2 regions of the Lacticaseibacillus parahuelsenbergensis genome follow, and region 1 is predicted to be linked to the other one. Evidence: predicted binding sites of a transcription regulator. Region 1 holds the regulator's gene; the other holds the start of a gene.
The links. The regulator CtsR, encoded in region 1, represses protease genes until heat stress. The targets are predictions, from matches to a motif close to TTGGTCAAAAAAGGTCAAANA.
Positions count from the first base shown of each region.

Region 2: clpB (ATP-dependent chaperone ClpB) is a predicted target of CtsR. The motif match lies at 1,899-1,919, and genes of this name have one in related genera.

Region 1 is NZ_CP132482.1:2,548,480-2,552,891, reverse strand. It holds rRNA gene LACPH_RS11930 (23S ribosomal RNA) at 1-942, shown strand, start outside; rRNA gene rrf (5S ribosomal RNA) at 1,142-1,258, shown strand; tRNA gene LACPH_RS11920 (tRNA-Val) at 1,267-1,339, shown strand; tRNA gene LACPH_RS11915 (tRNA-Lys) at 1,342-1,414, shown strand; tRNA gene LACPH_RS11910 (tRNA-Leu) at 1,430-1,512, shown strand; tRNA gene LACPH_RS11905 (tRNA-Gly) at 1,582-1,653, shown strand; tRNA gene LACPH_RS11900 (tRNA-Leu) at 1,665-1,750, shown strand; tRNA gene LACPH_RS11895 (tRNA-Arg) at 1,761-1,834, shown strand; tRNA gene LACPH_RS11890 (tRNA-Gly) at 1,888-1,959, shown strand; tRNA gene LACPH_RS11885 (tRNA-Pro) at 1,964-2,037, shown strand; gene LACPH_RS11880 (CtsR family transcriptional regulator) at 2,163-2,630, shown strand; gene LACPH_RS11875 (ATP-dependent Clp protease ATP-binding subunit) at 2,669-4,412, shown strand, end outside.
Region 2 is NZ_CP132482.1:1,336,686-1,341,097, forward strand. It holds gene rnz (ribonuclease Z) at 1-619, shown strand, start outside; gene LACPH_RS06290 (SDR family NAD(P)-dependent oxidoreductase) at 730-1,515, shown strand; gene LACPH_RS06295 (LapA family protein) at 1,529-1,855, shown strand; gene clpB (ATP-dependent chaperone ClpB) at 1,981-4,412, shown strand, end outside.

The sequences.
Region 1 (4,412 bases):
GACCCGCACGAAAGGCGTAATGATTTGGGCACTGTCTCAACGAGAGACTCGGTGAAATTATAGTACCCGTGAAGATGCGGGTTACCCGCGACAGGACGGAAAGACCCCATGGAGCTTTACTGTAGCTTGATATTGAGTGTTGGTACCGCTTGTACAGGATAGGTAGGAGCCGTAGAGATCGGAACGCTAGTTTCGATGGAGGCGTTGGTGGGATACTACCCTAGCTGTATGAACACTCTAACCCGCGCCACTAATCGTGGCGGGAGACAGTGTCAGGTAGGCAGTTTGACTGGGGCGGTCGCCTCCTAAAATGTAACGGAGGCGCCCAAAGGTTCCCTCAGAATGGTTGGAAATCATTCGCAGAGTGTAAAGGTAGAAGGGAGCTTGACTGCGAGACTGACAAGTCGAGCAGGGACGAAAGTCGGGCTTAGTGATCCGGTGGTTCCGTATGGAAGGGCCATCGCTCAACGGATAAAAGCTACCCTGGGGATAACAGGCTTATCTCCCCCAAGAGTCCACATCGACGGGGAGGTTTGGCACCTCGATGTCGGCTCATCGCATCCTGGGGCTGTAGTCGGTCCCAAGGGTTGGGCTGTTCGCCCATTAAAGCGGTACGCGAGCTGGGTTCAGAACGTCGTGAGACAGTTCGGTCCCTATCCGTCGCGGGCGCAGGAAATTTGAGAGGAGCTGTCCTTAGTACGAGAGGACCGGGATGGACGTTCCGCTGGTGTACCAGTTGTGCCGCCAGGCGCATCGCTGGGTAGCTATGAACGGAAGGGATAAACGCTGAAAGCATCTAAGTGTGAAGCCCCCCTCGAGATGAGATTTCCCATTCCTATATGGAAGTAAGACCCCTGAGAGATGATCAGGTAGATAGGCTGGAAGTGGAAGTGCAGCGATGCATGGAGCGGACCAGTACTAATCGGTCGAGGACTTAACCAAGTAGAGCGTGAGCAGGAGCGCTTAGGAACCGGAGCATAAGCGGGCCTGAGTTCGTTGGCCGGGTTTTGGCCAATGGACTCAGGGTCCTTATGAGGAGGTTTCTGCGACTGCGAACGCGTTTCGATGAAATACGCCGATTCTCAGCAAAGCAAACCAGCAACAATGATAGCCAGTTTTGAGAGCGCAAAGTTCTCATAAGTGTGGTGGCGATAGCAAGAAGGATACACCTGTTCCCATGCCGAACACAGAAGTTAAGCTTCTTCACGCCGAGAGTAGTTGGTGGGAAACTGCCTGCGAGGGTAGGAAGCTGCCACGCTTACATATGGAGGATTAGCTCAGTTGGGAGAGCGTCTGCCTTACAAGCAGAGGGTCACAGGTTCGAGCCCTGTATCCTCCATTGAGCCGTTAGCTCAGTTGGTAGAGCAACTGACTTTTAATCAGTGGGTCGACAGTTCGAGCCTGTCACGGCTCATTTAACCCACCTTTTGCGGGTGTGGCGGAACTGGCAGACGCGCTAGATTTAGGTTCTAGTGGTTTTTGACCGTGGGGGTTCGAGTCCCTTCACCCGCATCGTATCTTGAACGGAATGCTCGGGTCTTTGAAGGCCGCTCCTCGGTCATAATTGAATAGGTTTGATATGCGGAAGTAGTTCAGTGGTAGAACATCACCTTGCCATGGTGGGGGTCGCGGGTTCGAATCCCGTCTTCCGCTTTTCACTTTATGCCGGGGTGGCGGAATTGGCAGACGCACAGGACTTAAAATCCTGCGGTCAGTGATGACCGTACCGGTTCGATCCCGGTCCTCGGCATTTTGTTGAAGCACCCATAGCGCAACTGGATAGAGTGTCTGACTACGAATCAGAAGGTTGTAGGTTCGACTCCTACTGGGTGCATCGTCGATCGCCTATGAAGCTAAGCTGGCGCCGATCAATTTAATATGCGGTATGCGGAAGTAGTTCAGTGGTAGAACATCACCTTGCCATGGTGGGGGTCGCGGGTTCGAATCCCGTCTTCCGCTTTACCGGGAAGTAGCTCAGCTTGGTAGAGCACTACGTTCGGGACGTAGGGGTCGCAAGTTCGAATCTTGTCTTCCCGATTCTTGGATCACGAAAAATCGTGGTCCTTTTTTCGTTTTCAAATGCAGAAATTTGTATAAACTGACCAATGCCAGTATAATGTGTAATAGTCAAGATTGGTCAAAGTCAAAAAGGATTGAACGACATGCAGCGTGAGAATATTTCGGACATTATTGAGGCTTATCTAAAAACGATACTGGCACAGGAGGCCGCCGTTGAAATACGGCGAGCCGAGATTGCGCGTCGTTTTAATTGCGTTCCTTCGCAAATCAATTATGTCATTAAGACCCGGTTCACACCGGCTCGCGGCTACATTGTTGAGAGTAAACGTGGTGGCGGGGGCTACATTCGCATCGTGAAGGTCAAATTGACAGATGATCAGGATTTCATTCAAATCATGCGGCAGCACATTCCCAAGCGCTTGCGGTTACGCGATGCACGTGATTTGATTCAGGAACTGTTTGACAATGGCCTTATTTCCCAGCAATCAGGTAATTTGTTGTTGGCGGTCATGAATCATGAGACTTTGGGCATTCTTGATCAAGGGACAGAAGAGCATTTACGGTCGCGCATGTTCCTTGCATTTTTGGATCGTTTGCGGTATGAAAGATAGAACAGTTTATAATTAGTTTTCTAAAAAGGAGCGTGCTTATGGACAACTTATTTACCCCTAGTGCTAAAAATGTTTTGCTTTTAGCCCAGGAACAAGCGAAGTATTTCCATCATCATGCTGTAGGCACTGAACATTTGCTTATGGCGCTGGTTATGGAAAAAGATGGAATCGCTGGTAAGACGCTGCGTCAGTTAGGGGTCACAGAGAATGATGTCCATGACGAGATCGAGCGCTTCACAGGGTATGGAACTGTTGATGCCGCCGGTCAAGCTAGCGATAGTTATTTGCCTTATTCACCAAAGGGTAAGGAAATTCTGGCGTTTGCCGGCGACGAAGCAAAGCGCTTAGGTGCTTTGAAGATCGGCACCGAGCATATTCTGCTGGGGTTGCTTCGTGAAGACGATATTTTAGCCGCGCGGATTCTCCAGAATCTGGGCCTCAGTCTTTCGAAGACACGACAAATGGTGTTTAAGAAAATGGGCATTGCGGACACCGCTGCCAAACGCCGGCCAATGGCGCGTGGTGGTGCCCGCCAAGATAGCCAAGGGACCCCGACACTTGATGGCCTTGCGCGCGATTTAACCCAAATGGCGCGGGAAAATCGGATGGATCCGGTGGTCGGCCGCGAAAAGGAAGTTCGGCGTCTGATTCAGATTCTGGCCCGGCGCACCAAGAACAACCCAGTGTTGATTGGTGAACCAGGTGTCGGGAAAACCGCGATTGCGGAAGGCTTTGCCGAAAAGATTGTCGCGGGCAAAGTTCCGGATGACATGCTGAATAAGCGACTGATGATGCTTGATATGGGCTCACTGGTTGCAGGCACAAAGTATCGTGGTGAATTTGAAGATCGCCTGAAGAAAATCATTGATGAGATTTATAAAGATGGCAACGTCATTTTGTTCATTGATGAATTGCACACGCTGATCGGTGCCGGGGGTGCTGAAGGGGCCATTGACGCTTCCAACATTCTCAAGCCGGCCTTAGCTCGTGGCGAGTTGCAGTTGATCGGGGCAACAACCTTAGACGAATATCAAAAGTATATTGAAAAAGATGCTGCTTTGGAACGGCGGTTTGCGACCATCCAAGTCGATGAACCAACGGAGGAAGAAGCAGAACAGATTTTGAAAGGGCTGCGTCCACGGTATGAGGCGCATCATGGCGTCACCATTACTGATGAAGCTTTGCATGAAGCAGTTGTTTTGTCCTCACGTTACATTACAACGCGCTTCCTGCCTGACAAGGCGATCGATTTAGTTGACGAAAGTGCTGCCAAGGTACGATTGGACAAAGCTAATGTCGAAACCAAGTCTGACAAGCTTCAGGACGAATTGGCTAAGTTAGTTGCCGACAAAGAAGACGCGATTGATCATCAAGACTTCGAAACAGCGGCTACCATTCGCACCAAGGAAGCGGACGTTAAGGCCAAACTTGCTGATACGCCGGAACCCGTGAACGAAAGTGGCGTTCGAACCGATATCAAAGTGACAGGTGCCGATGTAGCAGAAGTTGTGTCACAATGGACTGGTGTGCCGGTTACCCAGTTGCAAAAGAAGGAGTCCGAACGTTTGGTCAACCTGGAGAAGATTCTCCATCAACGGGTTGTTGGTCAGGATGAAGCTGTTTCCGCAGTTGCACGGGCCATCCGCCGGGCACGTTCTGGATTGAAAGATCCTACCCGCCCAATTGGTTCCTTCATGTTCCTTGGGCCAACTGGTGTCGGGAAAACCGAGCTGGCGAAAGCCCTAGCTGAAGCGATGTTTGGATCAGAGGATGCCATGATTC
Region 2 (4,412 bases), 1.2 Mb from region 1:
CTTAAAGTTTGTGTTGCTGCGGCATCCGGGAACGGTTTTTGAAGATCAGACCTTTAAAGTCAGTTTCGACCGACTTGACCATCGCATCACCAGTTTTGGGTTTCGGGTTGAGGAAAAGCCACATCCGGGTGAGTTGCTGATTGATAAGGTCCGGGCCGCTAAAATTCCGTCTGGACCGGTTTATGCCGAGTTAAAGGCAGGTAAACAGGTGACGTTGCCCGATGGCCGGACGTTTGACGGTCATGATTTTATCGGGCCAGCACAACCGGGCCGGATTGTGACTATTTTTGGCGACACCAGAAAATGCAGTCGCGCGTTGCCACTAGCAGCTGGTGCAGATGTTCTGGTTCACGAGAGTACTTTTGGCCCGGACGAAAGCCAGTTAGCCAAACAGTACTATCATTCAACCAATATTCAGGCTGCCGAGTTAGCCAAGCGCGCCGGTGTCGGCAAGTTGTTGCTGAATCACATTTCTGCGCGGTATCTTGGCCCCGGCGTTGCGATGTTAGAAAAAAGTGCCCAGCGTATTTTCCCCAATACCCACGTGGTGAAGGATTTTGAAGAAGTTAATATTCCGTTTGCCAGTCCCCAGTTGACGTCGGCGGGATCCGTTCAATAACCGGTTCTGTCAGCAAGCGACAATGGTGATTGGCTGAAAAGCAGTGCCGGCTTGAAGTGACAGTGGCTTAAGCGTGATTGGAACAGCAAAGCGTACAAGGAGGGAGCAGCATCGTGAAACAACACCTAACAGTAGTTATTTCTGGCGGATCAGCCGGATTGGGTAAAGCAATTGGGTTGGAAGCCGCCAAAAAAGGGGCAACGGTGGTTTTCCTAGCACGTAGACGTGACAAGTTGCGTCAGGCTCAAGCAGAGGCAAGTTCACTTTCTGGTCGGCCAGCGTTTGCTTTTCCGGTTGATGTGGCTGATCCTGTCGCTATTGAAGCCGTCGTTGAGCGCATTCATGCCACCGTCGGATCTGTCGATGTGTTAGTCAACGCAGCCGGTTTTGGTCATTTTGAGAATGCATTTGACACGGATATGCACTTGGTTGAACGCATGTTTCGCGTGAATGTTTTGGGAACCATGTACTTAACCAAGCTGCTGGGACGCGACATGGCGATTCGTGGCCAAGGACACATCATCAATGTCTCATCGATGGCCGGTAAAATTGCCACACCCAAGTCAGCTATTTATTCGGCGACAAAGTTTGCGGTGGTGGGTTATAGTAACGGTCTGCGACTGGAATTGAAGCCATTTGGGGTCAACGTGACAACCGTTAACCCGGGACCGATTGCAACCGACTTCTTCAAATCGGCCGGCGCATTGGACTACTTGGCCAGCGTTTCTTGGCTGGTATTGGATCCCGATAAACTGGCGCGGCGAATTGTTGCAACATTTAACCATCCGGTGCGGGAAATCAATACACCTTGGTTGATGAATCTGGGTGCCGACCTGTATACTTTATTTCCACATATCGGCGATTGGTTAGCAGGCGGTTTGCTGAACAAAAAATAAAGGGGTGGCTTGAATGAAGGGTCAACAACGATTTATTATTGGATTGGTACTTGCTTTAATTTTGATTATCTTTGCGTTGCTAAATGGTCAAGGCGTTTCGGTTAACTTTTTTGGGATTCAGTTGGAGTGGCCATTGATCGTGATCATTGCGGTTTCTGTGTTAATCGGCGCGGTGGTCACTTGGCTCATTTCAACCAGTGCCGTTGCCAATGCCAAAAAACAGATTCGTGAATTGCAGCAGCGTATCACTGAATTGACGAAGGCGAACAAAGCCGAAAAGCCAGAGCCTAAACCGGTTCAGGCACCTAAGGAAGAGCCAGTTGATTCAACGAAAAAATAACGACAAAACGCGGATGATGCGATTCGCGTTTTTTATTCGATAATGTTTGACCTTTACTGACCAATATCGTAAAGTGGATTTGAAAACAATAAACAGTTAATGAACGGTTATGGAGGGATACGTGGATGAATCCAGATAATTTTACCCAAGCAGTTGCCGAGGCTTTAGGCGCTGCGCAGCAAATTGCCCAAGTGCGGCATCATCAAGAAATTGACATTCCGCATGTCATGAAAAGTCTGGTCCAACCTAATCAGTTGGCTGAGCAGATTTATCGGGAGGCCGGCGTGAATGTTCAAGGACTGAATGCAGCCATTGATGCGGCGCTTGAAGCTGAGCCAGTCGTGGAAGGCGCCAGTACTTATGGCCAGAGTATGTCCCATAACCTGGCACAATTACTGACAGACGCCAACACCGTTAAAGATGAATTCGGTGACACTTACATTTCAACCGAGGCACTGTTACTTGCGCTTTATCAGCAACGCTATAACACGATTACCCAGTACTTACTCAACGATGCTAAAGTCGATGCCAAGAAGTTGCGTCAGGTGATCGACAAGATCCGTGGCGGGGAAAAAGTGACCAGCAAGAATGCCGAAGCCAACTACAAGAGTCTGGAGAAATACGGTACTGACCTCGTCAAAGAGGCTCGTAGCGGAAAAATGGACCCGATCATCGGTAGGGATGAGGAAATCCGCGATGTGATCCGAATCCTGAGTCGTAAAACCAAGAACAATCCGGTTTTGATTGGCGAACCGGGGGTCGGGAAAACCGCGATCGTTGAGGGCTTGGCCCAACGGATTGTTAAAAACGATGTGCCGGACAATTTAAAAAATAAAACGATTATTTCCTTGGATATGGGCAGTCTGGTAGCAGGTGCCAAATACCGTGGGGAATTCGAAGAACGGTTAAAGTCGGTTTTGAAAGAAGTCAAAAAAAGTGAAGGTCAAATCATTCTTTTTATTGACGAAATTCATAACATTGTCGGTGCCGGTCGCGCTGAGGGTTCCATGGATGCTGGCAACTTGCTTAAGCCGATGCTGGCGCGTGGTGAGTTGCATCTGATCGGGGCTACAACGCTTGATGAGTATCGCGAAAACATTGAAAAAGACAAAGCCTTGGAGCGGCGTTTTCAGCGGGTTCTGGTACAGGAACCAAGCGTCGAAGACACGATCAGCATTCTGCGCGGCTTGAAGGAACGATTTGAAATTTTCCACAAGGTACGAATTCATGACTCGGCGCTCGTGGCAGCCGCAACCTTGTCGAACCGGTATATCACGGATCGGTTCTTACCAGATAAGGCGATCGATTTAGTCGACGAAGCGTGCGCAACGATCAATGTCGAAATGAACTCCCGCCCAACCGAACTGGACGTTGCTGAACGCAAACAGATGCAATTGGAAATCGAACAGCAGGCGTTGAAGAATGAAAGTGATCCGGCAAGTAAAAAACGTTTAGAGAACGCTGATGCTGAGTTGGCTAACTTGAAGGAAAAAACAAACAAGTTAAAGGCACAGTGGGAAGCAGAAAAGAAAGATATTCGGCAGCTCAACGAGAAAAAGTCGGCGATTGACAAGGCTAAGCATGAACTAGAAGATGCCCAAAGCCGTTATGATCTAGAAACCGCGGCCCGCCTACAACATGGCACGATCCCCCAACTTGAAAAAGAGTTGCAAGCTATGGAAAACAACGATCGACCCCAGTCCTGGTTAGTACAGGAAAGTGTGACTGAAAATGAAATTGCGGCAGTGATTTCTCGGGAAACCGGCATTCCAATTGCTAAGCTGGTTGAAGGCGATCGCCAAAAGTTGCTGCATCTGGCAGACAATTTGCACAAACGCGTTATTGGTCAGAATGAAGCAGTCACCGCAGTTTCCGATGCGGTTTTGCGCTCGCGTGCCGGGTTGCAAGATCCAAGCCGTCCGCTGGGCAGTTTCCTTTTCCTGGGGCCCACAGGTGTCGGGAAGACCGAACTTGCCAAAGCGTTGGCTGAGGATCTATTCGATTCGGAAAAGCACATGGTCCGCATTGATATGTCCGAATACATGGAAAAGGCGAGTGTTTCCCGGTTAGTCGGTGCCGCGCCGGGTTATGTCGGTTATGAACAAGGCGGGCAATTGACAGAAGCGGTCCGGCGTAATCCATATACGATTGTCTTGTTGGACGAAATCGAAAAGGCCAATCCGGATGTTTTCAATATCTTATTGCAAGTGTTAGATGACGGGCGCTTAACCGATGGACAAGGCCGGACGGTTGATTTTAAGAACACGATCATCATTATGACCTCGAATCTGGGTTCGGAATACCTTTTGGATGGCGTTCAAGCTGATGGCACCGTCAGTCAGCAGGCGAAGGATCAAGTGCGTCAACTGGTCAATAAGGCCTTCAAACCGGAATTCTTGAACCGAATTGATGACATTATCATGTTCCACCCGCTCTCACTGGATGATGTTAAACAAATTGCCGTTAAAGATTTGCATCAGTTGGGAACCCGGTTGGCCGATCAGCAGATCACTTTGGATATTACGCCAGAAGCACAGACCTGGCTGGCAGACAAGGG